DNA from 4 places in the Pleionea sp. WD8-19 genome. Region 3 is predicted to be linked to each of the others. Evidence: riboswitches for the same ligand, from Rfam matches in the RefSeq annotation. Region 3 holds a riboswitch; each other region holds the start of a gene.
What was found. Region 3 has a riboswitch for cyclic di-GMP ahead of ACTUJY_RS06875 (fibronectin type III domain-containing protein). Riboswitches for the same ligand answer to the same signal wherever they lie in the genome.
Positions count from the first base shown of each region.

Region 1: another riboswitch for cyclic di-GMP. It lies ahead of ACTUJY_RS07950 (HD-GYP domain-containing protein); the one in region 3 lies ahead of ACTUJY_RS06875 (fibronectin type III domain-containing protein).
Region 2: another riboswitch for cyclic di-GMP. It lies ahead of ACTUJY_RS07850 (hypothetical protein); the one in region 3 lies ahead of ACTUJY_RS06875 (fibronectin type III domain-containing protein).
Region 4: another riboswitch for cyclic di-GMP. It lies ahead of ACTUJY_RS20130 (DUF3718 domain-containing protein); the one in region 3 lies ahead of ACTUJY_RS06875 (fibronectin type III domain-containing protein).

Region 1 is NZ_JBUZOU010000005.1:109,720-118,054, forward strand. Features, by position in the region: gene ilvC (ketol-acid reductoisomerase) at 1-27, shown strand, start outside; gene ACTUJY_RS07940 (acetolactate synthase 3 large subunit) at 148-1,926, shown strand; gene ilvN (acetolactate synthase small subunit) at 1,923-2,423, shown strand; cyclic di-GMP riboswitch class I at 2,597-2,696, shown strand; gene ACTUJY_RS07950 (HD-GYP domain-containing protein) at 2,852-4,153, shown strand; gene ACTUJY_RS07955 (CNNM domain-containing protein) at 4,253-5,335, opposite strand; gene ACTUJY_RS07960 (phosphoadenylyl-sulfate reductase) at 5,426-6,163, opposite strand; gene cysI (assimilatory sulfite reductase (NADPH) hemoprotein subunit) at 6,197-7,933, opposite strand; gene ACTUJY_RS07970 (assimilatory sulfite reductase (NADPH) flavoprotein subunit) at 7,934-8,335, opposite strand, start outside.
Region 2 is NZ_JBUZOU010000005.1:89,964-98,298, forward strand. Features, by position in the region: gene ACTUJY_RS07840 (metallophosphoesterase) at 1-820, opposite strand, end outside; gene ACTUJY_RS07845 (DUF3592 domain-containing protein) at 817-1,461, opposite strand; cyclic di-GMP riboswitch class I at 1,666-1,755, shown strand; gene ACTUJY_RS07850 (hypothetical protein) at 1,838-4,156, shown strand; gene ACTUJY_RS07855 (hypothetical protein) at 4,228-4,647, opposite strand; gene ACTUJY_RS07860 (hypothetical protein) at 5,063-5,593, shown strand; gene ACTUJY_RS07865 (S8 family peptidase) at 5,622-6,866, shown strand; gene ACTUJY_RS07870 (hypothetical protein) at 6,951-7,556, opposite strand; gene ACTUJY_RS07875 (phenylacetate--CoA ligase family protein) at 7,900-8,335, opposite strand, start outside.
Region 3 is NZ_JBUZOU010000004.1:226,699-235,033, forward strand. Features, by position in the region: gene ACTUJY_RS06875 (fibronectin type III domain-containing protein) at 1-5,125, opposite strand, end outside; cyclic di-GMP riboswitch class I at 5,202-5,290, opposite strand; gene ACTUJY_RS06880 (carboxypeptidase-like regulatory domain-containing protein) at 5,464-6,615, opposite strand; gene ACTUJY_RS06885 (TonB-dependent receptor plug domain-containing protein) at 6,632-8,335, opposite strand, start outside.
Region 4 is NZ_JBUZOU010000028.1:10,666-19,000, reverse strand. Features, by position in the region: gene pdhA (pyruvate dehydrogenase (acetyl-transferring) E1 component subunit alpha) at 1-983, opposite strand, end outside; gene pepN (aminopeptidase N) at 1,421-4,033, shown strand; gene ACTUJY_RS20135 (zinc-ribbon domain-containing protein) at 4,058-4,378, shown strand; cyclic di-GMP riboswitch class I at 4,505-4,607, shown strand; gene ACTUJY_RS20130 (DUF3718 domain-containing protein) at 4,680-5,105, shown strand; gene pyk (pyruvate kinase) at 5,201-6,646, opposite strand; tRNA gene ACTUJY_RS20120 (tRNA-Ala) at 6,995-7,070, shown strand; tRNA gene ACTUJY_RS20115 (tRNA-Glu) at 7,179-7,254, shown strand; gene ACTUJY_RS20110 (MATE family efflux transporter) at 7,582-8,335, opposite strand, start outside.

The sequences.
Region 1 (8,335 bases), on a different contig from region 3:
ATGACGGATATGAAAGCCGTCGTATAAGAATAAAAATTTCAGTTGCTCAACATCCCTGTTGTGTAGTTGCTAGCGAGCCTGCCCTTCGCAGTTTGAGGGGCCTTTTTTGATCACGAGTCAAAACAAACAGCTTTTCCGGAATAAAACGTGACCGAACAAATCAGTAAAACGGAGTTCCAATCGAGCAATAAAGTAATAGCCCCTTTATTATCGGGTGCCGAAATGGTGGTTCAAACACTCATTGATCTCAATGTGAAGTTTGTATTTGGTTACCCTGGCGGTGCTGTACTTGATATTTACGACGCTTTATTTGCGCCGGAAAATGACCAACAACTCAAACATATTTTGGTACGCCACGAACAAGCCGCGGTTCACGCCGCAGATGGTTATGCTCGCGCTACTGGTGATGTCGGCACGGTTTTGGTCACCTCCGGGCCAGGTGCAACCAATACCATTACCGGTATTGCAACAGCGTATATGGATTCGGTTCCTTTGGTTGTTCTTTCTGGCCAAGTGCCTACTTCTGTGATCGGTGAAGATGCTTTTCAGGAAACCGATATGGTGGGGTGTTCTCGTCCCATCGTAAAACACAGTTTTCTTTGTACAAAAACCGAAGACATTCCCTCCACCATTGCAAAAGCCTACCACATTGCGAAAACCGGTCGCCCTGGTCCAGTAGTGGTTGACCTTCCGAAAGATATTGTTAACCCAAAACATAAAGTACACTACCAATTGCCGAAACGCTTAAAATTACGATCGTACAATCCAACACTGAAAGGTCACCCTAGACAAATTAAAAAAGCCATATTGGCGTTTACCGATGCGAAACGCCCAATTTTTTATATTGGCGGTGGTGTTGTCGCAGCGAATGCAAGTGCGGCACTCACTCAATTAGCAGAACGATTAGACGTTCCGGTAACCAGCACTTTAATGGGACTGGGCGCATTTCCAGGTGACCATCCGCAATTTTTAGGTATGTTAGGCATGCATGGCACGTTAGAAGCCAATAAAGCCATGGGCAACGCCGATTTAATTGTTTGCTTTGGTGCGCGCTTTGACGACAGGGTTACTAACAATCCGAAAACTTTTTGTCAGAATGCAACCATCATTCACGTGGATATTGATCCGGCTTCCATTTCCAAAACCATATTTGCACACATTCCCATTGTCGGCTCTTGCGATGTAGTGATAAAGCAATTTTCCGATTTAATGGATCGTGCCGACTTGCAGCATAACCCTACCGCAATGAAAAATTGGTGGAAGCAAATCAATCGATGGCGTGAGCAAAAGTGCCTGAGTTATGACAAAAGTCATTCAGTAATCAAACCGCAGCATGTGATTGAAACGCTATACCGTGTGACGAATGGTAATGCCTACATTACTTCGGATGTAGGGCAGCACCAAATGTTCAGCGCGCTTTATTACCCTTTTAAAAAGCCAAGGCAATGGATTAACTCCGGCGGACTCGGCACAATGGGTTTTGGTTTACCTGCCGCAATGGGCGTAAAGTTGGCGTTTCCCGAAAGCGATGTCATTTGCGTTACCGGTGATGGTTCCATTCAAATGAACATTCAGGAACTCTCAACGTGTTTGCAATACAATATTCCAATCAAAATTTTATCGCTGAACAATTCCGCTTTGGGTATGGTTCGCCAATGGCAAGATATGATTTACGATGGCCGTCATTCCCACTCTTATATGGAATCCTTACCCGACTTTGTCAAACTGGCCGAAGCCTATGGTCATATTGGAAAAAGCGTCGAAAACTTTAACGACCTGGAAGATGTGCTAGTACAAGCTCTGGCCATGAAAGATCGATTAGTTTTTATTGACGTGAAAGTCGATCAAAAAGAGCACGTTTATCCCATGCAAATTAAAGGCGGCGCTATCGACGAAATGTGGTTAAAAAGTGGAGTAAAAGCGTGAAGCGAATATTAACCATATTGATGGAAAACGAGCCCGGCGCCCTTTCTCGTATTACCGGACTATTTTCTCAACGCGGATACAACATTGACAGTTTAAGCGTTGCCAAAACGGAAGACCCTACCCTTTCAAGACTTACCATTACAACTTCTGGCGATGAAAAAATTCTGGAACAAATAACCAAACAGGTGAATAAGCTCATTGATGTGTTACGGGTAATGAACATTACTGAAAAAGAACACCTGGAGCGCGAATTGATGTTAGTGAAAGTACAAGCACTGTCTTCACAAGTACGTTCCGAAATAAAACGCACGGCAGATATTTTTCGCGCGCATATTATTGATGTTTGCAGTCACAGTTACACGGTTCAGATGGTAGGTCCACCAAAAAAGAATAAAGCTTTCATTGCTGCTATGCAGGAAGAAACCGAAATTTTAGAAGTGGTTCGTTCGGGCACCTTGGGCATACTTCGCGGAAAAAAAGCACTCAGGAGTGCATGAATCAATGCTTTGAATTTGAGAGCTGAGTCACACTTTAAAGCAATACCATAATCCAACTATACGACTTACCAATTTATTGCTTATTTAACAATAGGTTAGAGAATATGTACAAGTGTACAACTTAATAATACCACTTGCACATCTCACAAAGAGAACCTAAACTCAGAAGTAACGTTAGACAAAGGCTACCCCGACGAAAGTCTGGGCACGCAAAGCTACCGGTCTAAGGGTTGTGGCTCTTGAGTTCACACCTACGACGGCGGAGTTACCGGGACGTTTGTTTCACCTCCCTCCTCTGCAAGTCGGTCCGGATTCTGACGGCTGACAGAGGTCAAACCTTCCTCTCAACCGTTTACCGAATCCTTCGACTGATACTCGGGATTGAAGCAATCGCCCTTTTATTGTGTATGTAAAGTGCGAGAGTCGTCATGCGTAAAGTGATCACAACACATAAACTTGATGTGAACCAGTTACAGCTGGGAATGTACGTATCACGTCTCGATATTCCTTGGAGTGAAACCGATTATAGTTTAAAAGGTTTTTACATTGAATCGCGCAAAGATTTGGAAAAACTCAGCAGTTATTGTCAACATGTTTACATTGATGTAAAGCGAACGTTTGAACACTCTTCCTTAATACTTCAACAACCCAGCGACGAAGACTCTACCGAAATCAAGATAAAAAGTCGTCACTGGCATCAACAATGCAATCATCATTACACAAAGTCTTCCGCATTTGAGCAAGAATTAAAGCAAACCAGTGAACTTCTCGACTATGGGTTTATGGTTTTGAAAGAACTGGCTCAAGATGCAAGGTGCATTTCACCCACTCAGATTAAACAAGTGGATGAGGTCAGTCATTCTATTACGCAGTCGATTATTCGAAACTCCGATGCCTTACTCTGGATGACAAAAGTACATAACGACAATAAAAAAGTTTACGATCACGGTTTAAGAGCAAGTGTTTGGGCTGCTCTTCTGGCTAAAAATTTAAGACTTGCACCAGACAAAATAAATGCGTTAACACAAGCCATCATGTTATCGGGCGTTGGTAAAGCCAAGCTTACACAACAAGACTGGTATGATTACGATGGCATTCACTTAACAAAAGCGTATCGCAGCTACGTTCCTTTAACACTGCATGCGGTTCAGCACTCGAAAATTGAACCTAAAGTATTAACCACCATCAAATACATGACTGCTCGACTCACCGACTTTGAAAAAGAATCTGTCGATAAGAAACGACGCAGTATTCCTTTGTTGTCACAAATCGCCGGACTGGTAGAGTCTTTTGAACTATTAACCAACCCCATGTTTCCAAACGCCAAAAACTCAGTATCCGTTGCTTTTTCTCAAATTTATATGCAACGTGGCGTCTTGTTTGATGAAGTGTTAGTGGATGCATTAATCAAGTCACTGGGAATTTACCCCGTAGGTACATTGGTCGAGCTAAGCGATCACTATAAAGGCATTGTGATTGAACAAAACCCTTCTCAAAGATTGCAGGCCAAAGTTGTGTTAACCCATGATCCGGAGCTCAATCCACTCGATAATCCTCAGATTATTCAACTGGGCAAGGGTAAATTGAAAAACACCGTTATCATAGCTGAGCAAACAGGCTTACGCGTTCATGAAAGTCTGATGCGTGTTATCAATAAAAAAGTTCAGAAGCACTTATTAGGTCGTGCGGGTTATTATTTGGGAAGTTTACGCAGTAAATTGGCCTTTTAACTCAACATAACTTGGCTTAATTTTAGCGACATTTTAACCAACTAAACTAAAAGGTGTATTTTGAAACCGTTGCTTCGTAATACACCCTAAAGTATGCACCTATGATGGTTCCGATGAGCCTTCAGCGACATCAGGTTCGTGCAATTTCAAGCCGACTCGCATTGCGCGCTTTTTCCACTGCCGCCGGGCTAAATGCTGCATATCTTCTATAGTGTCCACTTCGTCCATGATTTCCTGACCAAGTAATGTTTCGAAAATATCTTCTAATGTAACCAGACCGACCAACCCGCCGTATTCGTCAACGAGAACGGAAATGTGCTCACGTCGATCCATTAATTGATCAAATAATGATTTCACTGAGGTTGTGTCCAGAACCACCAACAGTTCTCGTTTAATGCTGGTTAATGTTTTTTCAAGATTTCCTTTGGCGGCTTCCAGCAGCACATCCGTTTTCAATACGTAACCCGTGATATCTTCTGCATGACGATTGTAAACAGGAAAGCGAGAAAAGTGTTTGTTCTCCAGTATTGAGACTAACTCCCCAATATTCTTATTTTGATCCAATGAAACAACGACTGGCCTTGGAGTCATTACGTCTTTCGCTTGTAGCGATTCAAAGAACACCAGGTTTTTGAACGTTAACGCCTCTTTTTCTTCAAATACGCCTTGTTCCAAGCCTCGATCTGCCATAGCCGCAAACTCTTCCCGCGTGAAACTGATGCTATGGCCACCTTTACCCATTGCTCCGGTTATTTTTTGGCAAAACCACACCAAAGGCGCCAAAACGATTATCATTATTTGTAACAATTTTGTTGCAGGATAGGTTAGGTGACGCCAATAACGCGCGCCTAATGTTTTAGGAATAATTTCAGAAAAAACCAAAATTAAAAAAGTAAGTACCGCGGAAGTGATACTCAAATAAGCATTACCAAAAACCACTTGCGATTGAGCACCGACACCCGCAGCACCAACGGTATGAGCAATGGTATTTAAGCTAAGAATGGTCGCCAACGGCTTATCGATATCGGCTTTCATTGCTTTAAGCATTTCACCGTGCGGTTTTTGTTCGCTTTCGAGCATGGCGATGTAAGAGTCGCTCACACTCAATATCACAGCTTCTAATATTGAGCACACAAATGAAACGCCAATAGCGAGTATTAAATATACGATCAATAAGGTCATTGATGCAGTCCAAATAAATTAGGACTGACATACTACTCAATTCGCAAATTCATTTGCAAGCTTAACGCTAATTTGAGCGTTTTCAGTAGCTCATATCTCATGAATTCCACATTCACGCTTCAACCCAAAAAAGCGCGTTTCTTCTTCACTCTGAGCTTCTGAAATAGGGCGAGTCGTGTGCACATCACCAATAGACACATACCCCTGTTCCCATAAAGGATGGTAAGGTAACCGGTGCTGCTTTAAGTAAAGATGCAGATCTCGATTACTCCAGTCGGCAATTGGATGCATTTTAAACCGGTGCTCTTGTCGCCTTAATATATCAATCGACTTTCGACTGCGCGATTGCTCTCGACGTAAGCCAGCGTACCAGGTTCCCGCATTTAATTCCTGCAATGCCAACTGCAAGGGTTCCACTTTATTCAAGCGATTGTACTGCTCAATTCCATCCAATCCTTTGTTCCATAACTCACCAAACCGGGCTTCTTGCCAAGCAGGGCTGAGGGGTGAGCGATACACTTTAAGGTTCAAGTTTAAACGCTGAGTCAGTTCGTCAATAAACTGATAGGTTTCTTTGAACAAATACCCAGTATCAACCAGCACAACAGGTATATTCGGTGCGACTTGACTAAACAAATGTAAGCTCACCGCAGATTGAGCCCCAAAACTCGACGTTAAAACATGTTCGCCTGGTAAGTGCTTTAACGACCAAGCCAATCGTTGCGGAGCGGTCATAGTTTCCAGCAACTGATTGGCTTCTTTAAAATCGAATGACTCGATCAACTCAGTCGAATGGCTCTCCGATTGTTTTACGCTGCATAAAGTCATGGTTCGTATCTGCTCAATGGCTACTTAATACACTCAACTCGCTTTCGCTTGTTGTAATTCAAAGTGAAAGTCACTCGCATCAAATTGATGCTTAATAACGCCCGTTCGAACGACAAAATCTCCAAAAAATTCTTCGGCCTGTTTTTCTTTGCTGTATCGTTCAAACAAGTCATCAAGTATGGATAAAATCTCATCTTCACCAATATTATCGCGATAAATAACGCCGAGTCGTTCACCATGATGACCTGCTCCTAAAAACAGGTTGTATTTTCCTGGGCCTTTCCCGACCAAACCAATTTCCGCAATGTAAGGCCGCGCACAACCGTTGGGACATCCTGTCATTCTCATTGTGATCGGTTGCTCAACCAATTGATGCTTTTGCATTAGTTGCTCTACTTTATCGAGCAACGATGGCATGTAGCGTTCTGCTTCGGCCATTCCTAAACTACAAGTGGGTAAACTGACACAAGCCATGGCGTGACGACGTAACTTGGAAACTTCGTCACCAATTTTTATGCCATGATCAGCCACCAGCTTTTCAATGTGCGCTTTATTGCATTCTTCGATGTTGGCAATGATCAAATTTTGATTGGCTGAAAGTCGAAAGTCTCCGTTATGAATTTTTGCAATCTCACGTAAACCGGTTCGCAATCGGTATTCACCTTCGTCTTTAATACGGCCGTTTTCGATGTACAGATTTAAATGCCATCGACCATCGTGTCCTTTGATCCAGCCGTAACGATCGCTGTTACTGATGAACTCAAAAGGTTGTGCGTCCAGTAGCTTCCAACCCAAGCGGTCGTTCAGCTCTTGCTTAAACCATTCGACGCCGTGTTTTGCAATGGTGTACTTAAAACGCGCCAATTTTCGTTGCACACGATTACCAAAGTCGCGCTGAATTTTTACCACTTGCTCGGCGACCGCCAATACTTGCTGTGGAAAACAAAAGCCAATGACATCCGCGGTACGAGGATGCGTTTCTGGATCACCGTGTGTCATCCCCATACCACCGCCGACGGTAACATTAAACCCTAATAATCGCCCTTCTTTGATGATCGCGATAAAGCCCAGATCATGAGCGTAAACATCCACATCGTTATACGGTGGAATGGCCACCACCGTTTTGAATTTACGCGGTAAGTAATGTTTGCCGTAAATAGGTTCATCCGTTTGCTCGAGTTCCGGATCGGCCTTGTACTTTTCGCCATTGAGCCAAATTTCGTAGTACGCCTTAGTTTTTGGTAACAGGTGCTCGCTGATACGAGCCGCCCATTGATACACTTCCTGATGTGCTTTCGATTCCACCGGATTTGGGTTACACATTACGTTTCGATTCACATCACCACACGCCGCAATGGAATCAAGCAACACTTCATCCATCGCCTGCATGGTCGGACGCAAATTATTTTTAATAATACCGTGCAACTGGAACGCTTGCCGCGTGGTCAAACGAATGGTGTCGTTACCAAAATCAGACGCAATTTTATCCATAGTTAACCATTGCGCAGGCGTTGAAATACCACCCGGTACTCGAGCCCTCAACATAAAGCTGTACAGTGGTTCGAGTTTTTGTTTGCGACGTTCATTACGCAGGTCACGATCGTCTTGCTGGTAAATGCCGTGAAATTTAATCAATTGCTGATCGTCTACTGCGACTTGCCCAGTCACAGGATTAGCCAAACTTTCCTTGATCGTACCGCGCAAATACGTGCTGCGATCTTTGATGTACTCATTTTCCGAAAGACCTGGTTTTAACGTGGAATCAGTCATTTAATATACATCCTTCTGGTAACGGCCCGCTTTACGTAATTCAGTTAATCGCTGTAGCGCTTGTTCTGGGGTTTGTTGCCCCTGCTCTTGCAAAATGTCCAGCAATGTTTGCTCAACCGATTTGCCTATGCGATCTTTATCACCACACAAATAGAGGTGCGCACCTTCTTCGATCCATTGGTATACCTGCTCGGCTTTTTCTTGCAATCGATTTTGCACGTACACCTTTTCAGCCTGATCGCGAGAAAAAGCCAAGTCAATATGGGTCAGTTCGCCTTTCTTTAAATATTGTTGCCACTCTAGCTGATACAAAAAGTCAGTTGCAAAATACGGATTGCCAAACACCAACCAACTTTCTCCTGTTGCATTATCCGCAGCGCGCTGTTGAATAAACCCCCGATA
Region 2 (8,335 bases), on a different contig from region 3:
AAACGCGAAACCGTACCGGAAGAATACTGGTGCCAATACCGCTACTCACCAGTAAATGTTTATTGTCTTGAACAATATGTCCATACGCATAGCGTTCGCCGTAAGCTGAAGGAACAATGGGGCGTCCAATGAAAGGTATGTTGACTTGGCCTCCGTGAGTATGCCCGGCGATAGTGAAGTCTACAGACCGCGGAAGCTCTGGAAATACATCTGGGTTATGTGTAAAAGCGACGATAAAACTATTATTCGGAACATCGCGTAATGCTTTACGAACATTATGCGGCGCTTCCCAGTAATCGCTGATACCAACCAGATAAAATTCACATTCAGATTGGCGGATCACAGCTGACTTATCTTCTAGCAAATGAATCTTCGACTGCTCAAAAGCCGCAATAACGCGCGGTCCGTCATACCACCAGTCGTGATTTCCCAACACCGCAAATACGCCTAAAGGTGCGTGCAAATGTTCCAATTCGGTAACGATTTCTTCGGGTGGTATCGTTTCGCCTCCAAGAACTTCTGTCGTCATAAAGTCTCCTGGCAAAACAATCATGTCAGGCTTCATTGCGTTGGTTTTCTGAACTATTTTCCGGAGACGTGTGATATCTTGAAAGGGAGAACCAACATGGAGATCGGATAGTATCGCAATCGATATTTCAGGGCACTGTTTTGGCAGACGTTGTAAACTGATTTTATAAGTACTCGTTGTAAGCAATGCCGGTTCGATAAAGAAAGACCAAGTCATTCCAATTAAAATAATCAGTACAAGCCCTAATTTAAAATGAGCTTTTACACCCAATAAGCGCTTAGAACTGTTCATCGATAATCACGTTTATTGTTTTCATCCAATTCAAACAAGTCTTCGTCAAACTGAAAGCCTATCACACCACCCTGCTCTTGTTGATACAGTGCTGCTCTTTCTTCCTTAGCTTTTGCCTTTAGAAACTGAATAGCTGCTCTTATACCGTGAATATTTTGTTTTTCCCACTTTGTTTTTGCATCGAAATAAATTTTTGTCAATGATATCAGTAAAAAACACAGTGAAACGGCCAACCCAATCCAACTGAAGCCCCAAATCCAAAACTCTACCGATAAACATATGCCTCCTAAGAGACAAAGAATAACACCCAGAGAAATCACACCATTGCCTTTTATTTTGGCATTAAGCGGATCATCCTCCATGAACAGTACGGGTACGCGCTCCCCAACTTGATACGGTTTTTTATTTTGAGATAAGCGTGACTTAAACCGGTATGTTTTTTCAAACTCAAATTCAACCACTGGCGCAAAGAGAGAACGATTCGTTTGCTTACGCTTTTTAAATTTAGAGCCCCCTACCGCATACCCAACAACCGTTCCGGTGGTCTCACGTGCAAAAAGCCTAAAATTTAACGCATAAGTTAATATACCGATTCCCAAACACAACAATAAAAAACCGAATGTGAATAAGCCTACTTCCATAATTTTCAGATCAATTTGAAATAAAAATATTTGTGTTTTATACCATTTAAATTAAAAACGGCCAATTTCTCTAAAAATGAGACCGATTTCATCACTTTAAGAAAAAAATGGTCTCAATCACAGTTTTCTAGAAATTATCGATATTTGATTGTTTTTTGTTCAACACCTAGTATTACCCACTCACGTTGTTCACTTCGTTGAACAATTTGAAAAAGGCAAGTCGAAGCGAAAGCTCCGATACGCAAAGCTACCGGTCTAAGGGCACCAAAAGCCTATGACAGCGGGGTTGCCAAATAAACGTGCTTCAGTCGTCTGTTCAGACACTGCTCTTTATTTGGACCCTATTTCGATAAATAGTTAAGTAGAGGTCTATCTCATGAAAAACAAACTTTGGTGTTTGTCTCCTATTGTACTCGCGTTAGCCGCCTGCAGCGGTGGCAGTGATTCCGTTACCGAAGAAGATGTCGTTGCTAACGATCCCCCACTCGGAAAAGTATCTCCACTTGAGTTACCAAAAGAAATTGCAATCCTACTGGCTAATGAAGAGTCTGGGTACTTATCAAAACGTGCTTCAAACAAAGCACCTGGCGATTTTGACAACGATGAAAAACGCATCCATGTTTGGGATGAAGCCATGGAACCACTAACCATGGTAAACGAAATTCTGTGCTACGTCAGCCAAACCGGCGCCGACCAAATTGTCAACGAAACCTATACCGCCTTAATTGATACCGAACGCTGCGAAACCGACTTGGAAAGCGATGAAGATACCGGTCAGTCTTCAGGAAACAGTGAAGAATTCCAACTCTGGACGATAGAGTCTACGCGAGAGTCAAACGACGCACCGCAAATCGTTAAAATTTGGGTTCCTGCCGAAAGTGAGCACGGTGACGAACCAATGGATCAGCAGCGTATTTTAGTAGAAGTCACCATAGATTCTGCGGGTGACGAAGAAAACCCCTATGGTCAGTTTGTTATGAACTGGAAAGGCGTTTACGACATGCAAGGCAATGAAATTGAAACCATGCATGGTACCATTCAAGCCACGCTAGACGCTGATGGCCGCCCCAATATTTTATTCTTTAACGAAGGTGGTTCCGATCAAATGGGATTCTCCTTCTCAGAATCAACCAATATATTGGTTGATTCAGTGGGTGCCGACAGTGGCGTTGCGAAAACCGCGTTTCACCACAGCAGCCCACACGGTGATTTCGGCGCAGAATTTAGCGTTGCCTATGATCCAACCTATTACTTACGAGGTAAAGATGAAAACCTCGACGGAACTGCCGATGCACAAATGTGTTTCGCTCGTGACGAGTTTGACCAATACGTTTGGCGATACAACTTGTACCAAAGTGACGACGGTTCACGTGTAGAGCTGAACAGCGGCTTCCCATTTTACGCAGACGTTAACGGCGAACGATATTTTGGCCATATCGGCTACTGGGGAATGTGGCTGCCTGAAGACGTCGATATGAGCCAAGTTTCTCAAATCGTTCGTCAAAATTTTGAAGACGACACCGAGTCAACTTACGATGTCACTCACGCTCCGGGCAAACTGATCAAACGTTCCAAAAGTACCATTGCTCTCGAAGACATTGAAGGCAGCTATTTGGAATACGGTGATCTGAGAGTTGAGTACACTCACGACTTTGAGTTAAACAGCGGTGACCAAGTTGGAGAGGCAGGCTTCTATGCGATTGCACAACGATTTGAAAACAGTGCAGGCATGGTCGACTATGAACCGATCGAACCTTATCGCTTAGCTGATGAGCACATGTTCTTCTGGTCTCAAAGCTTAGGCGGAGGCGTTAACTACGATGCCTATCACGATGCTTCGGTAGTAACGGTTTATCAAGAAAGCTATGTACGAAGCCTCGCTGATTTAGACAATGGTGCAGACAGTTTACAGTTAGATTGTTATCACCAGTGTTTAAAAAGCAATATCACCAGCGATCAAATCAATTACAACAACGACTCACCCTATTTAGAAGAGTCGCAAGGTCAAGCCACTGCAACTTATACGTTTAACTTCTCAACGCTCACATTAGAAGATGCAGAAGGTAACTCCGTTGCTTTAGCATCAGATGCTCAGGTCGGTGAAAACAGCCCACACCACTGGGGAATTCACTCAGGCGCGATGCTCGTATCGGGTACTCAAGTGAACGACGGACGTGATGTTTGGAACGCCGAAGTCTCATACGTTTGGGAAACGGGCCACAATCACTGGAATCAAACCACCGTCGTTAGTGAGTCAGGCAGTAATGACATTGTTGAGTTTGATAAACCACTGAACTTTGTTTACACCCACAGCACTGCGAACGACTTAAATGCGGATGAAACCAATCCATCACCTTATGACGGACAATCATTCATGCTGCATTATGGTGGAGCTGGCGAACTTTGGGGCATTCCTCACGAGCAACAAGGCAACAACCGTTGGAGCCCACTCTTTTCACTTGCTGATGGCACACTACTGGGTGACGGCCAATACATGGTGAAAGGTATTGATGTTGAACAACGATTACGAAGTGTTGATGAAAGCGAGTGTTCAGCCAATAACTTATCTCTCGACAGTACGGCAAATTTAGAATTACCGAACAACGACGACATAACCCCCGTATCCATTAACTGGAGTGATAAACCGGTTGTAGAAGACCCTCCACGTGTCATTGGCGGAGAAGTGCAAGGATAGCCTTTACTTTGACCTCGGCGCCGAAAGGCGCCTTTTTTTTTGACTCAGTTTTTAAAAGAATGTCCCCATTTTCATAACTCATTCGTTAAATTTCTTTTTTTAAATATCCCCCATAAAATAAGCCATGATGCGATTGCCGGACCGGTTCCCAATATCCAATATATTCCAATCGAATCACCTCCTCCTAAATATTTCGCGGTACTTGAAAATAAAAAGTACACCCAACTGATATGGCCACATAAAATTCCAAGCAAAATGGCAACGGGAATGAGAGAGAACACAACTTTATTGAATTTAAAAACAAGCCACCAGACAGAAAACAATCCATATGAAGGAAGCAGTACATAAAGCGTTATTAAAAGTAACCCACCTGGGCTTTCGAATAAAATAGAAATACCGAACGTTCCCCAAAAAAGCACTGCCACAGTACTTGGCAAAAGAAAAATCAATGCCAAAATAATTCTTATATACATTTTGCTAAACGCTTGCATGACGCCCCCACCTTAACAAGAATGAATATTGACTCAATATGACTCAAATCATTGTTGCGGCGAACCAAACATTACTGAGTAATATTTTCAAACCAACAATATCTCATACAAAGTTAATTCATATTTTTTTTATAAACTCACCCTCTGCGCTTAAAAGGCGCATAAAAAATTTTCATTAGAGATAATTAAAGTCACATTCTTTTAATAAATCTTTATTTAAAGCCCTCAAAACGCGAAATAAACTTTGAGAATAAGTTTATCCAGCTTTCGTGTCAAACCGTTAAACACCTGTCTGTTTTTCTAGTTGACGATGGTGTTCAACGTCTTTATAAAATTCTTCCGGGCGAATGTAATCTGGAGATTTTTACGAAAGCTCGCTCAAAAAAACCAAATAAAACAATTGTAAGGAGTAACAATGAATAAAAATCGAATAATGACAACTCTAGGAATTGCCAGTGCGTTGGTAATAGGCGGTTGTGGTCAACCCGTTAAAGTAACGGGAGGTGGGAGCATGCACTCAGCGGGTGGTAGTGAAAAAGCCATCTTTACGTTTAACGGAAGTTCGTGCGACTCAGAAAGCGTAAAAGGTCAAGTCAACTTTCATGATAAAAGTGCGATCGACTTTTCTGATTTAGGCGGCGTAAAACTGCACGGAGAAATCAACGAAGCATACTATTGTACCTTCGATGACATCGACTTCGACGCCCCCCTTTGTGCCTGCGACGTGGGTTACAATGAAATCAATTTCACTTATCGCTCCACTAATCCTGCCGCTTCCGGCGAAGGCGAAGGTATTGCCTGCTTAGCCGACTTTGGCGAAGGAAAAAAAGCTTTTCTTAATGGCCTATCGGTCATTCAAATCAACTCAGGGCCATTCAGTGGTTATTACAACGCAGGAACTCTCAACGGTAACGTTCAATATCACGAGTGCAACAGTGACAGTTAATTAAATAATAAATAAAAGGATAAACCCTATGAAAATGAAAGCAATTACCTCAGCAATATTGGCCACATCACTCATCGGAAGCGGATTAACATTTGCCGATGCGCCGAAACTAGGAAGTGATTTACTCGGCAATCGCTTTATCGTTTATGCTAAAAACAATCAATTTGCCCAACTGAAAAAAGCACTTTCGAATATTGAAGCAGAAACACATGTGGAGCTTAACGAGTTCGAAGCAATATCAACTTCGTTGAATATTGAACAAATGAAAGCATTACAAGAAAGTGGCTTACTAAAAAGTGTAGAAATTGATGCAAAAAGAAACTTTCAAGCAGTGAGTATCGAGCCATCTTCGTTGGACACACAAAGCCTGGGAGATTGGAAAAACGATGACTTTTACCCTTACGGGATCACCGCCGTACAAGCAGAAGAGATAGCTCCGAACCCTAACTTTCCGCGAAAAGTATGTATCGTCGATACTGGATATCAACTGGGTCATCCTGACCTTCCGGAAATAAATGTCGACGGCCAAGACGAAGGCGCTGGGCCTTGGTATCAAGACGGTCATGGTCATGGTACACACGTAGCAGGCACTATTGCAGCGAAAGGTGGAAACGGCGGCGTTATCGGTGTTTTACCTAACGACGATCAAAACCTTCATATCGTACGAGTCTTCAACGATGCAGGTGGCTTTAGCTACGCTTCCGATTTAGTTGGCGCAGTTCAAGATTGTGCTAATGCGGGCTCACACGTTGTTAGCATGAGTCTCGGTGGTGTTGTCAGCACAAAAGCAGAAGAACGAGCTTTTGAAAAAATCAGAAAAGACGGTGTTCTAATTATTGCCGCAGCAGGTAACGGTGGAAGTGCCACGCATTTATACCCTGCGTCCTATGATTCTGTTATGTCGGTTGCCGCGATTGACTTTGACAAACAGCACGCCGGCTTCAGTCAGCGCACAACGCAAGTTGAAGTATCCGCTCCTGGGGTTGATGTTGTTTCCACATACCCGTCCAATTCTTTTGCTATCGCTTCTGGTACCTCTATGGCAACCCCTCATGCTTCCGGCGTTGCGGCATTGGTTTGGTCGCATTATCCAGCTTGCTCTAATTATGACATCCGTCATGCAATGCGAATGTCATCACTGGATCTTGGCGATGCAGGTCGAGACGCGAAATACGGATATGGACTAGTACAAGCCAAAGCTGCTTTCGATTATATTGACGCACACGGTTGCACAGGTAGAGTCTGTACAGGAAAAGATTGTAAAGCCGATTAACGGTCTTTCGTTAGAGTTAGCCAGTGCTTTTGCACTGGCTATATAAAATATGAGTTTTGGTTCATTCGAATGCTCAAAACCACCTTACTCCAAATCTTTCATTCGAGATGCAATTATTTGTGTCCAAGGCGAATCGCGGTATTTCTCCATTACCATTTTCCAAGAATCGGCTTCGCGCTTTTTATCGTATTGAATACTGATTTTTCGATCGGCTGATCCAAATGGATGTTCCACCAAAATTTGACCAAAATACATCGGTTTACCCGCTACAACTTCAATATCGAACTCTTGTGTGGGTGGTAATAGCAGCTTTTCCCAAACGTTAGCATTTTGCGTTTTTATTTTAGTAATTTTATATTTTCCTGGTTGAAGATTAGGTATCACAACAACCCCACTTTGCAAACTTAAAATCCCTACTTTATTAAACGAACCAATTAGTATTTCTTTATTTGGCTCCTGCGCACTCGCAATAACCACTCCAGACAAAGACATCGTATTAAGCGCTTTTTTGGTTATCGCATCTATCAATAAAACACCTGTATCTTGCGTACTTCCTTCCAGCTTTTCGGGTACACGATATATCTCACTAGGTACTTGAAAGCTTTTTTGAACCGACTCTGTCACAGCGCAACCTGAAAGTACGACAAAGAACACCAACTGAATGCTTCGAATCACGATTTGCCAGCTCATTTTTACTCTCCTTTAAAAAGAACCAAGCCGTTCAGTGAAAGGGGCTTTTAACAGTTAAAATGTAGTCTTCTTCCAATCACAATACAATGTCTATTGAACAAAAGACAGGTTAAATTGAACAAGGTATTGGATTGTAGAAAATGCAAACGAACGAAAATGTGATTTTTATATTGAATAAATGTTGTGCGACAGCTTTGACATCCGAGTTGCCATTCGTCTCAAACCAGCCTAATTCACCATCTGACTATTTCGTTTTATACATCCCGTATTTAAAGTCGATAGCGATTGAAATTTAACTTTAAAAGCTTTTGAAGTGACTTTTAATAGCTCAATTCTTTTCTCGTTAAAAAACCTGCTGTGCAACTTGAGAGTTAATGTACCGGCGCTTTCCAGATTCAGGTACAAAAATTTCGTCCACTTGCTCCACCTGAATGATGGCTTTACCACCTGCCATATTTTGAATCGTTTGAATAATCTTCGCTTCTGTATCAGCGTTATAGTTTTCTTCGGGTACAACGTTTAAAGTCATTTCATTCACCTTCTCCTGAACAACTTGAAATGCGCGTATACCAGGTAACTCGCTTAAGATGGTTGTTAAGTTTGGCGATGTTAATACCCGATCTTCCATAATGATAAAGTCAGGAATTCTCCCTTCAATTTTCTCTAACTTAGGAAGCGTGACACCACACGCACAATAAGAAGCTTCAGAGAGTACGCCCATATCTCCAATTTCATAACGTATAAATGGAAATGCGTGGTTTGAAAGATCCGTTAAAATG
Region 3 (8,335 bases):
CTTGCAGACGACCGGATAAAGTTAATGCGTCACCAATCAGTGTAATCCAGTGCACGATGTCGCGATCACCGACGGTTAATAATTCCAAAGGGGTTGCAGCGAAGCCACTTTCAGCAGGCGGCAATACACTGACATAATAATCACCGGCGGCAACGGCGCTGAAAGCGTAGGAGCCATCGGCAATCGTCAGAACCGTTTCTAACGCTTCACGTTGTTGATTAAACAGAGTGACTGCCGCGCCTTCAATGGGCGATCCTTCACCCGTCACAATGCCTCGCAAATTCACACCAAAAGGACTGGGTGGTTCATTGTCATCCACCGGTAATTCGATTTCATCGTCATCGCACACATCGCCAATTCCATCACCATCGGTATCGGCTTGGTCGGTATTAGGAATGAAAGGGCAATTGTCGAGATCGTTGACAATGCCGTCTTTATCGAAATCGTTATCGGGATGTGTGGTAGTGAAACTCACCAAATCGCTGGTGGTTTTAACGCCTTCGGTATTAAACGCATCAACCTCCAAGTAGTAAGTGGTGTTTTCCTGTAAGCCACTCAAAGTCACTTGATGATCTTTCGCCAAGTTGGCGTCATTCACCGTGTTATCCAGTGTGGATGCCGATAAACCGTATCGAAGTACGGCGGTCGTGACAATTTGAGTTTGCCAGCGCACTTTAGCGCTGTGATCCTGTATATCGAATACAACCGGTTGCACCGTAAATTCTGGTGCGGGTAACACGTCGATCCCGGTTTGGAATGTGCCAGCTTCGCACTCGCTGCTATTACCTGCCAAATCGGTCAACGTCACCTGATGCTCATACTCAGTATTCTCGGTTAATTGAGTGAGTAGCACAGTGGCTGAGGTTTTGGCTTGCGTTAACGCTTGTTGCAGCCAGTTTTCGTCACCAACGGCTCGGTATTGTATCAACGCAGTCGCCAGTTCATCGCTTTCCCAACTCAATTCGGCGTTATCGGTAAAGGCGTTGGCTTGAGGCTGTTGAAGACAGACCGGTGGCGTGGTATCGGGTAAGTCACTGGTGGTAGCGTCAACCGTACCGCTGACCGAGTTGGCTGCAAAGTCCATCGAGTACACGGTGCAGCGATACAGGGTGCTGGCGCTTAATCCGGTTAAGGTGAATCGATGTTGTTTGCGGTATTGGCTGTCGCTGGCTTCGAACGTACCGTCTTGGCTAACGCAAATCAGGCGGCTGTTGGTATTAATGTTGGTTTCCCAACTGATGGTCACCGAACTGATGCTGACCGAGTCCACTCTGGGACCACCAATAATCAGCGGCAATACCGGTTCAACGGTTTCTTCCAACGTTCGGAAGCTGTGCTCGTTGCTGGTTACGCTGTTGCCTGATGCATCACTCGACTCAACAATAAAGTAATACAGCGTATCGGCTTCTAAACCACTGGTGGATACCAAGTGATCGCGAGTAAAACCGCTGCTGGAAAAAGTGAGTGTGTAGTTGCCCGAAGCAATGCCCAAGTAGGCGACAGAAGTTGCATCTTCATCGGTTTGCCACAAGATATTCGCACTGCTGGTGGTGATGTCTTCTACATAAGGTCCGGCAAGAATTTTAGGTGCCGTGGTATCGGGTAATCCCAGCGTTGTGAACTGTACCGGGTTGGAAACGGTCGGCCCGTTACCATGCGCATCGCTGGAAGAAACCGTCAGCGTGTAAGTGGTGCTGGGGGTTAACCCCGTCAATGGTATCTGATGCTCGGTAACTAATTCATCCTGATACGCACTACCGTAAACACTGCCGTCGTTGTAATCCACACCGCTGTCAGCGGGCTCGTTGGTGGTCCATTTTACTAATGCCGAATGGGTTGTGATATTAACGACATACGGGCCGGATATTATTTCGGGTGCCGTAACATCGACATAAGGCAGCGTAGTGGCTTCCATGACGCTTTGTACGGGACCGTTGCCGGCAACGTCATAAATGACACAAAGCACGCTGTACGTTGTGTTGGGTGACAGCCCGGTAACCGTAACATCGTGGCAAACTGCAGCGGAGTTTAGTAGGTAATCCACACCGTCAACCGTAACATAACCGGTGACTGGCTCATTAGCACAAAAAGAAACGATAAAACTGTCGTGGTCGATGGAGTGAACTCTACCACTGACAAATTGTGGCGGTGTGGTATCGGGTAATGGCAATGTCGTAAAGTCCGCATCTGCCGGATCGGACGTTAAACCTTCCGCATTGGTTGACGTTACTGTTGTTGAATAAAAAGTCGCTGGTGTCAATCCGGTCAGTAGAACACTGTGATTGGTGGTCAGCGGATCATTGATAAAGGTATCACCGTCATCAATGGCAACGGAACTGTTCGCGAGTTGATCGGTTGTCCATTCCACTACAGCGGAAACATCGGTGATGTTTTTCACCCAAGGGCCGGCAATGATCTTCGGAGGTGCAGGTTCCGGAATGGCTAATGTGGTGAAACTGACCTCATTACTGGTGGTCATTTGTCCTTCAGAATTAAAGGCATCAACCGCGACGAAATAGGTGGTGTTGCTGTCTAAGCCGTTGAGTGTCACTTGGTGATTGGTTTTAAATTCCGAGACCGACTCAGACCGATCCAGTGCGCCACTGGTTAATCCATAGTGGACAATGGCACTGCTCGGCTTTTCGGTGCTCCAGTTTACTGCAGCGGATGTTTCTGTGATATCCGTGATATACGGCTGCACGGTAAATACGGGCACTGGTGTTGGCTCGGTTCCGGTAGTAAATTCACTCAAAGCACATTGACCACTATTGCCTGATGCGTCGGTTAACGTGATTTGCTGTTCGTAGGTGGTTTCGGCTGCCAGCCCGGTTAACAAAACAAAACCATCTGACTTGAGAGCGTCGCGACTTTTCTGTTGCCAGTTACTGCTGCCCTGCTCTCGATATTGAATCAGCGCACTGCTCAACTCGCTCGCTTGCCAACTGATTTCGGCGCGATCAATATAAGCATCCACTAGGGGCTCGCTGATACACTCTGGTGCCGTGGTATCAACCTCTTCACTGGTGATGGTGGAAATCACTTTACTGACAAAAAAGCCATTGATATCGGTTGAAAAAACGCTGCAACGGTAACCGGTGGCCAGGCTCAACCCCGCCAAGGTTAACCGGTGTTGCTTGGTGAACGCATTGCGACTGACTTCAGCAATGGCATCGGTGGATTCACAAACCAGACGACTGTCGGCGTTGACGTTGGTGTTCCAAGCGATGGTAATGCTGTTAGCTGTGGTTTGTTCCACAACTGGACCCGCAGTGATGGTTGGCAACGTTTGACTGCTTGCGGCTGTGGTGAACGAGAGCTCTTGACTGGTTGTCGTGTTACCACTTAAATCGGTGGACTCGGCTTGGAAAAAGTAGGTTGTACTGGCTGTTAGCTGACTGAGAGAAATCTGGTGGTCGCTGTGCAATTGGTTGTTACTGACCAATTGATCAAGATTGCCTGCACTCAAACCAAATCGAACCACGGTGGTTGCCGCTTCATCGGTTTGCCAGCGAATGGAGGCACTGGAAGCTTGCACATCTTCCACCATAGGCCGACCAATAATCAGTGGAGCCTGGGTGTCGCTTTGGCCGAGTGTTTGAAAAGTGATAACGGCGGATGTTGAAGGTCCATTACCAAAAGCATCGCTGGACGACACGCTCAAACTGTAAGAGCTGTTATTGGTTAACCCGGTTAAAGCAAAGGTGTGATAACGAACCTGACGATTGTCTTCTACCACTCGGTAGCTGCTGCCATTGTTGTAGGAAATACCACTGTCGGCAGCTTCGTCGGTGATCCAGGTGACCAGTGCTGAGGAGCCGGTGATATCGGAGACGACGGGTCCGAAAACAATTTGCGGCGCTTCTGTATCAGAAAATGCTCGTGTGGTGACGGTAAATTGCTGACTGTAAACAGGACCATTACCGGCCAAGTCAGTGATTCGAGCCGAGACCAGATATTCGGTATCGGCGGTGAGGCCATTAAATTCTTGCTCATGGCAATTGCTAGCACTCCCAACAGTATAATCGATACCGGCTACAGTAAAGTAACCACTTACCGACTCGTTGGCACAGAAGCTCAGAGTAAAGCGATCGTGATTGATGGCATTGACCGACAGATGCTGTGTGAAAACAGGGGCCGATGAATCAGGGCTGTTTGTGGTGGTTACGCCCGCATTGATGGGGGTTGAAGGCGTATTGTTTTCATCTTTGGAGCGAATGATCAATGAATAGCTGGTGTTGGCGGTTAGTCCGGTTAACGTGATGCTGTGTCGGCGCGTCAATTGGGTTGAACTGAATGTATTACCGCCAACCACTTCGACTTCGCTGTCAGCGGGTTTATCGGTATACCATTCAACCAGCGCTGAAACATCGGTTATTTGAGAAATGTAGGGGCCTGCAACCAAATTTGCAGGTTCTGGGTCGGCGAAATCCAGCGTTTTATTCAAGGTTTGGGCACTATTCACCGCATAATCAATTTCGTTGCCGCTAATAAAACCACTGCCATCGGGTGCGATAAAGCTAATGTCGTACAGGCAATCAGCGGCTCCGGCGGCTATGCAGTCAGCTGTGGTGAACAGTAACATTTGGTAATGCCCGTTACTGTCAGTAATTGTAGAGCCGTTTTGGTGGATAACCGTGGTTTGTGAAAGGTGGCCGTCGCTACCTTGTTCGGGTCCGCTCCAGGATTTAGAGGTTTGTACTTCAACGCCGGCTACCGGTAAGGCATTGCTATCGGTGACTGTTCCTGAGAGCAATACAAAGTCGTATTCAATATTGCGAACGGTATCGCCGGTTACCGCGAAATCTTCGGTAAATCGCACGGCATGATGTGGTTCGCCGGTTAAATTCACATCGCTCGCAAAAAAGAAACTTCGCAGTAAGTAGTTACCATCGCTTACGGTCCAGCTGAACGCGCCATCCGCCCCTACTTTCTGCAAACTTCCCACTTGTGTCAGATTATTGCCATTCACTTCAAACAAATTGATTGAAGCACCCTCAATGGGGTTGCCGGACTGATCTCGGATCACACCACTGATGGTGGCGGCGTGCGCGATGCCAGCGAGGAGTAAAAAGAGGAATAAACTATTGCGAAAACAATGAGCCAGTTGGAACCTGCAATGTCGCATTACGCGTCTCCTGGATAGGTCCGGGCAGGCTGGGAACGCGCAAGAAGAAAAAGCTTTTTATTAAAAAGCTTTACTGGTTGGCGACCCCGCTGTCTTAGACGTTATTTTGCCCTTAGACCGGTAGTTTTGCGTCCTGCTCTTTCGAGCAGTTTGCCTTTATCAACACATTCCCAAGTGTTATGCACAACAACACTCGGAACATTAATAGTGTTATCGGTTAAGCCTAGAAAAGCTTGAGTGATTATTCAAAGAATGCGATATAGCAATTTGGATTAAATAACGTCATCTAGTGACAATATTAAATTTTCTATCGTTTTTAGCTATATAAAAGAAATCTTTTATAAGTTTAAATTCTTCATATACTGAATCACATTACTGGTCAAACGTGTGGCATTAGGATCCGTTAAGTCGCCAAAACTGGCTTGAAAAAAAGCCGCTTGATTAAGAATAATACGCGCGCCACTGCGTGGGTCGGTGTATTCTGCGATGATCACATCGGTTTCGGCCAAAACCGTACCGGAACCGCTGGTAAAGTCTTCCGCAGGCGTGGTTACTAATATTTGCCAGTTGGCACTGTTTTCAATAGAGCTGGCGAGCGCCGCATCGAACACAACGTTTTGTTTCACTTGCTGTTGCCCGGGTTCAATAAACTCCCAGTTGTTAAAGTCGACACCAGTCAATAACGGATGCGAACTGTCCTGAATCACACCGGTAAAAAAGTCGTTGAAAGGCGCATCTTCGGTATGAAGAGCAAATTGTTGATCACCAGTAAGAAATGGCATGGGTACGCCTTCAACACTAAAGTCGTTCAGTTGCCCGATGAAGATATTGCCACCATCTGCGAGAAATTGATCGATTACTGCCGCATTGTCCACCAGTTCATCGAATTCACTGTAGATAGTTGCTTCAAGTCCTATCACCAGTAGGTTGTAATTGTTGGCGTCCAGTTGATTGAGCTCTCCCACCACCGATTGGTAGCGCATGCCGTATGTGGTGAGCAGTTCGGTCATGCGTTTTTTATCTTCCGGATCGAACAGGGCAACCGCGGGTAAGTCGCCATCGTTCAATGCCGGATAAATCGGCAAAACGGCATTTTTTACGATTCGGTCACTCACCAAATTTTGTTCCTGAAAGTCAATTTCACCGATGGAAATGACTACTCGACTGTAGCCACTGGCTAGGAACAACAAGCGATAACTGCCCTTAGGAAGATCGCTGATCACATACTCGCCGTTGGCATCGGTAACGATCTGATCCACCGCTTTGCGTCCGTTGGCATCCACCGTAAAATCGCGATTGTAAGGAATGGTTGCTACCACCACACCGGGCATGGCGGCACCGGTTCTATCGGTTACTGTGCCAGCAATATTGGCTTCGGTAATGGCGTCACTGATCGCTCCTTCGTTGGTGATTATAAACTGAGTGTCTTTGCAGGCACTTACTATCAAAAAGAAAAAGGCAACGGAGACAAAGTAAATGGGGTTTTTCATGATGGAATCGTCCTCGCTAAAAGCGGTAATTCAGCAGCCAACGCCAACTTCGGCCTTCAATTGGCAAATCATCGCGCAGTCCTAAAGCCTGTTCGGTTGGGTATCGGCCCGATTCATTCAATAAGTTGGTAATGGTCAGCTCCGAATTCAAATCGGGTAAAAATAGGCCCTTTTGATGCCAAGACAGTGATAGTAATGTGTACTCGTCAATGGGCACGCGCCGGTCTGTATTTTCTCTTGTTGGAGAGCCAAACCAGGAGCCATTAAATTGCAGAGCATGATGATCGTTCAACACCCATTGGCCACCCAATTTAATCTGTCGTGGTGAGTGAATATCGGCACCGGCCCCTTGTGCAACACCCGTCACTTGTTGATATGCGTAATTGATATAGAAGTCTTGAAGACCCAAAGCGGCTCCTCGTAATTCTAGCTCCACTCCTTTGCCATCGCGCGCGCCGGTATTTTGCCATTGTTCGATACCAGGCGTGGCGTTAAAGAAAATTTCGTTGCTGGTGTGGTTGTCGTACAGAGTGAACGAAGTGACCAGATCGCGACTGATGATATAGCCGAGTTGAAACTCTGTGGTACGAATTTCCGTGGGCTCTAAGTTTTGGTTACCACGCATGCGCAAGGCCGATTGTGTCGGTGTGGCATCAAACAATTGTGCAAACGCGGGAGGTTTAAAGGCTTCTCCGTAAAGCAGCTTGCTGTAAAAATTATTGTTCCAACGGTACACCCAACTGATCCTCGGTGTGGTTGTTGAGCCAAAGTCGCTGTAATCGCCAAATCGTAACCCAAAAGTAAAACTGCTGTTGTCGCTGTAATACCATTGATCCTGCAAAAAAAGTGCGGTGAATTCTCGCCGAATTCCCGGTGCGATGAATTGAGACGTCATATCTTGCGCTGGAAATACTGCGGTCGGACCTCGATTTGCCAAAGACACATTCGCCACTTTTGAGGCTTTTCGAAGTCGTGTTTCATCAAACACGAACCCTAACAACGTTTCGTGCTTTTTATGGAGTTGTAAGTTGAGGTTAAATTCCAACCCAAGGCTGACGGTTTGGTGGTGAAAGTTTTCGATAATGCCGGACAAAAAGGCCTCGTTGAGCCCATCTTGATCTTCGTCAGAATAGATTTGCGGAGGTTGGCTCTGGCCAAACAATTTCGATTCGTTGGCTACCCAGTACAGGCGCGTGTTGTATTTCGCGATGTTCGAAATGTTATTTTCGAGCTGCAGTGCTAGCCGATCCAACGTCGTTTCTTTAATGGTTTGACCTGGTTCTGTCACGATGCCAAGGTGACTGACCAGCGGTTCACTCAAAATCTGTGAATGATTAAAGCTCAGTGCGATGCCTTTCCATTCTAGATTGGCATGACCATTGAATTTTTCGGTAGCCTCTTGACGTTCAGTAGGGGTTAAGGTTGGGTTATCCAATGGTGGAACATAAATGCCGGGTTGCGGAGTGAAGATTTGATCCTGAGCGATAGGCAGTCGATCACCAGCCTCATTGAAATAACTGAAACTGCCACTGTAGGCCAGATCAGCAGTTTGTCGTTGACTCGTAGAAAAAGAAAAGTATCGCTGTTGAAAAGCGCCAACTCCGGTGCGAAATGCATGACCATGTGAGGCGCGATCCGGCTTTTGGGTGAAAATTTGGATGACGGCGGATACGGCATAACTGCCATAAAGAGCAGAGCCTGGGCCGCGGATCACTTCAAT
Region 4 (8,335 bases), on a different contig from region 3:
CCATCGGGCGGAAGGTTCACGTAATTGTCGACCGCTTGTTGCACTTCGGCTGCGATTTCCTTTTGCATGGCTTCTTCATCTTCTTCCGACCAGGCGTTTAATGACTCAAGGTATTTTCGTAGGCGAATAATAGGTTCTGCTTTCCAGCCTTCATCCAATTCACCCTCCGGACGGTAACGGCGGGCATCGTCTGCCGTGGTATGGTCGCAAAGTCGAAGGGAAACGGCCTCAATCAGTGTTGGACCTTTGCCTTCACGTGCTTTTTTGTAAGCTTTTTCGGCAGCGTCACGCACAGCAATAATATCGTTACCATCCACCTGAACCGCTTCTATGCCCGCGGCAATGGCTTTTTGAGCGTAGGTTTCGCAAGCGGTTTGAATTTCAGATGGAACGGAAATGGCCCACTGATTGTTGTTGATGACGAATACAACGCCTAGATTCCAGATACCGGCGACATTAATGGCTTCATAAAAGTCGCCTTCTGAGGTGCCTCCTTCACCAATTTCGGTCGCAACACAACGTTTTTCACCGCGTAATTGCATGGCTTTGGCAATACCAGCTGCGTGCAAGCATTGAGTTGCGATGGGTACTGCAATTGGAAAATCTTCACGGGCGTTTTTAAAGTCTGAACCGCGTTCATCGCCGCCCCAATAAAGCAGGACTTCTTCCATGGTTACGCCATGCTGAATCATCGCAGCCTGGCCGCGGTAATAAGGTACTAACACATCTTCTTTGTTCAGTGCAGAGCCAAAACCGACGCCAATGGCTTCTTGTCCGGTGGCTGCAGGATAAGTACCCATTTTTCCGGTACGTTGAAGTGCGTAAGCTTTGGTGTCGAGTTGTCTTACTTGACACATCGCACGATACAAGGATTTAAGGGTTTTGACGTCCTTGGCAAAAGCGGGGAGTTTTTTAGTAGTCGGTTTCCCGTTTTCGTCGATGTACTGTGTGTACTTTATTTCAAACTTTGCAACCGTGGTCACAACTAACCTCCTTTAGAGGCAGCCGAACAAGTGTCGACTGATCTATGGCTATTCTTTGAAAGGGCACTTCTAAAAAAGTCTTCTTCAGCGAAAGCCGCGTTGGCTTAGTGCTTAATTTCTCATGTAGCTTTAGTACACTCCGGTTTTTCGCGCAGTGTCGCCTTGCTCTCACAGAAAAATACTCATTTTTAGAAATGCCCTTAAATCTCTGTGTTTCTTGCGGCGCCGATCATAAGGATCTAAAGTCCATTTGTATAGCGCAAAACTGTAAAACTTGTGTTCCATTGTGCGGATTTTGTTCAGATTTGACGGATTTTACCCCCTCATTCGTAACAAATCAGACCAGTTGACGGTTTTGGGTTTTTATCTGTTACGCTTTCCGATACGCTTTGTGACATCGAAGACAGTTGCTTCATTCATCTACCAGAGGAAGATTCATGAAAGATGCTCAGGTTCCCATAACAAAACATCGCTCGGATTACCGACCATCCAATTTTTTGATCGATAAAGTGACGCTGCATTTTGATTTGCACGACGAGTATGTCTTGGTGAAATCAGAGCTTTTGTTGCGGCGCAACCCGAAAGGCGACTTATCTGCGCAAGAAATAAAGTTTGATGGTGAACAACTGGAGTTACTCAATTGCCGGTTAGATGGCGAGCAACTATCTCAGGATGAGTATTGTTTAGATGACGAAGGTATGCTTTTAAAAAAAGTAAAAGATAAATTTGTGTTTGCAACCGAGTGCAAAATTTATCCGCAGAAAAACACTTCTCTGGAAGGTTTATACACATCTAACAATAAGTTTTGTACTCAATGCGAAGCTGAAGGGTTTCGAAAGATTACGTACTTTTTGGATCGCCCTGATGTTCTGGCCGAATATTTTGTCACCATCGAAGCCGATAAAGCGCAATATCCGTTGTTGCTTTGTAATGGTAACCCTCAACAAAGTGGCGAAGTTGGCGATAATCGGCATTTTATGAAGTGGCACGATCCCTTTCCGAAGCCCAGCTATTTGTTTGCTTTGGTTGCAGGCGATCTCGATCGGCTCGAAGAGCATTTTGTGACCCGCAGTGGACGAGAAGTTAAGCTGCAATTGTTTGTCGATAAAGGGAAACTGGACCAAAGCCAATTCGCAATGGAGTCTTTAATTAACGCCATGCGTTGGGATGAAAAAAGGTATAACCTTGAATACGATCTTGATCTTTACATGATCGTTGCTGTCGGTGATTTCAACATGGGGGCGATGGAGAATAAAGGGTTAAATATTTTTAATACGAAATATGTCTTAGCGAATCCGAAAACAGCAACCGATCAGGATTTTGAAAACATCGAGAGTGTTATCGGTCACGAGTATTTCCATAATTGGACGGGCAATCGCGTAACCTGTCGTGACTGGTTCCAACTCAGTTTAAAAGAAGGTTTAACGGTTTTTCGCGATCAACAATTTACTGAAGATATGCGTTCGCGTGCGGTAAAGCGCATCGATGATGTCAAAGTGATCCGCAGCTTTCAGTTTGCCGAAGATGCGGGTCCCATGGCACATCCAATTCGGCCAGAATCTTATATAGAAATGAATAATTTTTATACGGTTACGGTTTACAACAAAGGTGCAGAAGTTATTCGCATGCTGCATACACTGTTGGGTGAAGAGGGCTTTCAAAAAGGAATGGCATTGTATTTTGAGCGTCACGATGGCAGTGCTGCAACGTGCGATGATTTTACTGCAGCAATGGCGGATGCTAATCGGTTCGATTTGGAGTTGTTTAAACGCTGGTATTCCCAAGCGGGAACGCCCGAGTTAAACGTACACAGTGAATATTTGGAAAAAGTACGGCAGTTAAAGTTAACGTTTAAGCAAACCCCCGGCCACGACTCAGCAAAACAACCGTTTTATATTCCCGTTAAATTAGGGCTAGTGGGAAGCCGTGGTAAAAGTTTAAGCTTTTCGATGAACGAGTCGGATACAGACGTAGAAGAAGCGTTAATTGTGGTAAAAGAAGAGCATCAGGAAGTCACTTTATATAATGTGAATGAAGCATGTGTGCCATCATTACTTCGTGATTTTTCAGCACCTGTAAAATTAGTGACGAACTTGACACAAAATGAATTTGCCTTGTTGTTCGCGCATGATCAAAACACATATACCCGATGGGATGCAGGACAAACGTTAATGGAACAATTTTTGGTAACACGAGACGATCAGTTATTACCTTTGATCGAATCAGCGTTTACTCATATTTTGAATGACGAAAAGCTGGATAGTGCATTTAAAGCGCGAGCACTGTCTTTGCCAGAGATTAAATCGGTTTTCGAAAGTCATTGGAAAGTGGGAATTGAGCAATTAGTTGATCAACACCGAAAGCTACGGACGCACTTAGCACAAAAGCTGAGCGCTCATTGGCTAACCTGTTATCAGTCGCTTCAGATTCATGGAGAGCAAAGTTTAGAACAGTCGGCCATTGCCAATCGCGCATTGAAAAACCTGGCACTGCATTATTTATCCATTGCTGATGAAGGAAGTTCAGCGCTGGTACAAAAGCAGTTTGAAAGTGCACAGTTAATGACCGATGAGTTAGCGGCTTTTCGTGTAGCGGTTCATGCTGACCTCAGTAATGCAAATACTATTAAGAAATCGTTTTATGAAAAGTGGAAAGACGAAGCCTTAGTGATGGACAAATGGTTAATGGTACAATCGACCTCAGACAATGAGTCGGTCATCGATACCATTCAGTCATTAAGTGAACACCCGGTATTTTCCATTAAAAATCCGAACAAAGTGCGAGCCCTTTACTCCAGTTTTGCATCATTAAACTTCGCGCAATTTCATCATGCTTCGGGAAATGGCTATCGACTGATCACCGATATTATTGATAAGCTCGACAGTATTAATGCACAGGTCTCAGCTAATTTGGCGAAACAGTTTGCGTGTTTAAAAAAGTTGGATGCGCAACGTCAATCCATTGTTCGGCAACAGCTTACTGAAATAAAAAATAAGCCTGGGCTGTCGAAAGACGTGTACGAAGTAGTGAGTAAAACTCTAGAGTCCTGATCGTTTTGTTATAGGGGTGAATCAATGGCCATTGTTAAATGTCCGGAATGTCGTAAACCAATTTCTGATAAAGCTGTAATTTGCAGTCATTGTGGGTACGCTACCAAAAGTGCGAGCGAAGAAGATTTACAACGAGCGGCTCGTATTATCCGGCTTAAAAAAACACAGCGATTGCAAATGTTGGTGTACTCATCGATGTTGTTGTTTATCGCCGGAGTGCTCTTTATGTACTTTGGGCAGCAGAAAGGGTCTCAGTTGTATTTGATTTTAGGGTATGGCGGCATTGGGCTTGGTGGAATAGGGTACTTATTTGGTCGTTTGAAAACGTTAGCGTTGAAACGATAGTAAGGTATAAAATTGCTATTAAAGCAATGATATAGAGCTTTTTGTTAAAGCAACTTCTATTCGTGATTGAAAAACAGCCAAAAAAGACTTGCGTTGGCGCCTGATTCCATTAAAATGCGCCCAGATTCTTGATAAGGGCAACCTGAAGTGAAAAGTTCAGGGCGCAAAGCTACCGGTCTAAGGGCAGAATAGTGAAAATTATTTCGTCTATGACAGCGGGGTTACCGGGATCAGGTCTTCGTAACCTTAAACGGTAGGCTCTTATCTCCTCGAAATAACCTTTTATTTTTTGGAGATTTCCATGAAAAAACTCTTCGCAACTCTTTCAATTATTCTGCTTTCTAATTTTGCTTTGGCTAGTTCCGATGAATTTGCTCGACTTTCTGATTCAATTTGCGAATACATTAAAAATGATGACCGAACCAGTATCCGCAAAAAGTTAAAGTCTGCGAATCTTGAATTGCGAAATGTTTATACTGGCCTGGTTTGCCAGCCTAGCGAGCAGTTCCCTGGAGGCTCACTGTTAAGAGCAGCGACTTATTACGGCTCTCTCGATGTATCTTCTTTCATCATCAAAAAAATCAGTAAAGACGATTTGAATTACCAAGAGCATGACGGCATCAGTACATTTCAATGGGCGAAAGATGCTGTGAGTTCAGGCTCAGTCCCTAACGCAGCTAATACACAAAATATTGTTGGGCAAATGGAAGAGCGTATTGCAGGTTAGTTGAAATCTGACTTGAAATAGCCGCTTAGCGAATCTCAGGGAGCTTTAACGTTGTGGTTAATGCTTCCTGAGGAATAAAACAGATCGACGAATACCTATATAACGTTACCAACACGAACAATCTTCATCGCATTGGTACCGCCTAAAATTCCCATATGATCGCCTTTGGTTAGCAATACTAAATCGCCGTCTTCAACAATACGTCGCTTTTTTAATTCTTCAACCGCTAATCGATTCACGTCGTGGCGGGCTAATACAGCAGGATTAAACGGAATGGCTTCTACACCACGGTACAGGGCCATGCGCCTTTGCGTATCGACGCGTGGTGTAAGCGCATAAATTGGCATACCCGAGCGGATCCGTGACATCCACAATGCAGTGGCACCCGATTCTGTTAAACAGCAAATCGCCTTTACGCCTTTTAAGTGGTTCGCCGTGTACATGGTTGCCATGGCAATCGCCTCATCAACACGGTCAAACTCGTCGAGCATCCGATGCTTTGAAATTTGGGTGACTTTTTGCTTCTCGGCGCCCTGACAGGCGCGAGCCATGGCTTCAACCACACGAATAGGGTGAGCACCGGTTGCTGTTTCGGCGGATAACATAACAGCGTCAGTACCATCCAAAACTGCATTGGCCACATCGAACACCTCAGCACGTGTTGGAATGGCGTTGGTTATCATGGACTCCATCATTTGAGTTGCGGTGATCACCACGCGATCGAGCGTACGCGCTCGTGCAATGATTTTCTTTTGTACGCCAATCAACTCAGCATCGCCAATTTCGACACCCAGATCGCCGCGAGCAACCATAACAGCAGAAGAGGCTAGGATAATGTCATCCAGTATTTCTTCGGACTGAACCACTTCAGCTCGTTCAATTTTAGCAACGATGCCGGCGTTACTGCCTGCATCGTTTAACATTTGTTGTGCGTGCTCAATATCTTCAGCGCTACGAGGAAAGGATACCGCGAGATAGTCCACATTCATTGACGCAGCAAGCTTTATGTCTTCCGCGTCTTTTTCAGTCAATGCTGGCGCTGATAATCCACCGCCTTTTTTATTAATGCCTTTGTTATTGCTTAATACGCCACCAATGACCACTCGGGTTTCAACGCGCGATCCTTTAATATGTGTAATTTCCAACTCAACACGACCATCGTCTAGTAACAAGACATCTCCGGGCTGACAGTCGTTTGGCAGTTCTTTGTAATCAATTCCGACTTCTTGATTGTTACCTGAGTTTGAGTCAAGACTTGCATCGAGACAAAAGCGTTCGCCATTTTTCAATTCGATTTTTCCGTCGATAAAGCGCGCGATCCGAATTTTAGGGCCTTGCAAATCACCCAAAACCGCAACTTCGATTCCCATCTCTTTCGATACTTTGCGGACTAATTCGGTGCGGCGAAGGTGATCTTCGGCTGAACCGTGCGAAAAGTTCATTCGAACAACATTTGCGCCTGCTTTAAACAGTGCTTTAAGTGATTCTTCATTATCCGTTGCCGGCCCTAAAGTCGTAACTATTTTGGTTCGCTTAAACACGATACTCACTATCCTCGAAGGTTAACCATTGATTTTCATCTTTAGTGTAGACCAGTGGCGTGACACTGTAGCTACGCGTATGTGTAGGTATTGGGTCTTGTATTGGTTTGATGTTGAGCCCAGGAAGGGAAGCAGGGGCTCAACAATAATTCTTTTTATGCCCTTAAAGATAACATTTTCGGCTTTTGATCCAAAGCGCTTTATTGCATATGCGTCATGAAAAATTAAAATAAAGAAATTGCGCTAACGTTTTGATGTATAACAAATAATCAACTATTAGACTGCAGAAAAATTTAAACTTTTGTGTTGACAGCATGAAGTTGGCTCATTACAATGCGCCTCCAATTTGGGGCTATAGCTCAGCTGGGAGAGCGCTACAATGGCATTGTAGAGGTCAGCGGTTCGATCCCGCTTAGCTCCACCAAGTTTCAAGTGTTTATGTTAGGTTGAACACTGAATGGTGTCGGTGAGAACAGGGTTCGAACGAGTTGTTGTATCCCCCGTTTAGCTTCACCAAGTTTAAGAAGGTTTAGTCCCCTTCGTCTAGAGGCCTAGGACACCGCCCTTTCACGGCGGTAACAGGGGTTCGAATCCCCTAGGGGACGCCAAATAAAAAAGCCCAGCTTTTGTGAGCTGGGCTTTTTTATTTGGTAATCACTAGCTGCTTCAAACCCACAATAGTTCAGGGTTCGATAAATTTGTCAGGAACAAATTTAAACATCGCCGAAGGGGTGGATAAGTAATTGCTCCAGCATTACTTGCATACACTACATCCATGTAGATAACGGCAGGAGGCCCGGAATAATCCCCTTATTAGGAGACTTCCAACACTGACGAGTTCATACGTCATAGCATGATTCTATCGCTAACTTTGAGCTCCAGCGCAGGAGCGATGGGAACTAAAAAAATTACCTGATGAGTAAAACTAATCCTGCCTATACTCGACGGACTCTTAGCCACCATCGCAAAAACAATAAAGCGGCGGCAGAACTCAAGCCGACAATAATACCTATCCAATAACCGCTGGCACCATAACCGGATACCTCTGCCAGATAATAGCCCACTGGAAAACCCAACAACCAATAAGCAATAGCTGAAATTACCATGGGTATCTTGGTATCTTTCAGTCCTCGCAATGCCCCACTTAAAGAAACCTGAGTCGCATCGGAAAGTTGGAAAATGGCAGCAAAAAATAATAATTCAGCAGCAATCATCACCACTTTTAAGTTGTCAGTATAAAGAGAAGCGAGGGTCTGAGCACCGAGCCACATACCAACCGAAGAAAAACAGGCCAAAACAATTGCGAGTAAAATCCCGGTTTTGCCCGCATGAGCCATCGCTGCATGTTGATGCCGGCCAGCGAAAAAACCAACGCGTGCTGAAATTGCAATCGAAAGACCCAGAGGCACCATATAAGCCATAGACGCAATATTAATTGCAATCTGATGGGCTGCGACAACTTCTATGGCAAATCGACCGATCATCAACCCGGTTAAAGCGAACATGGCGATTTCCATTCCAACGCCAACGCCCATTGGAATACCTAACGAGAATATTTCCTTTACTTGTTGCCAATTGATCGGGTGCAACTTAGCAACGATTGCCAAGTGTTGGTAGCGTGGAGTAAAAATCGAGTAAGCGCTCATACCAATACACATGACCATCCAGACTAAAGCGGTTGCATATCCG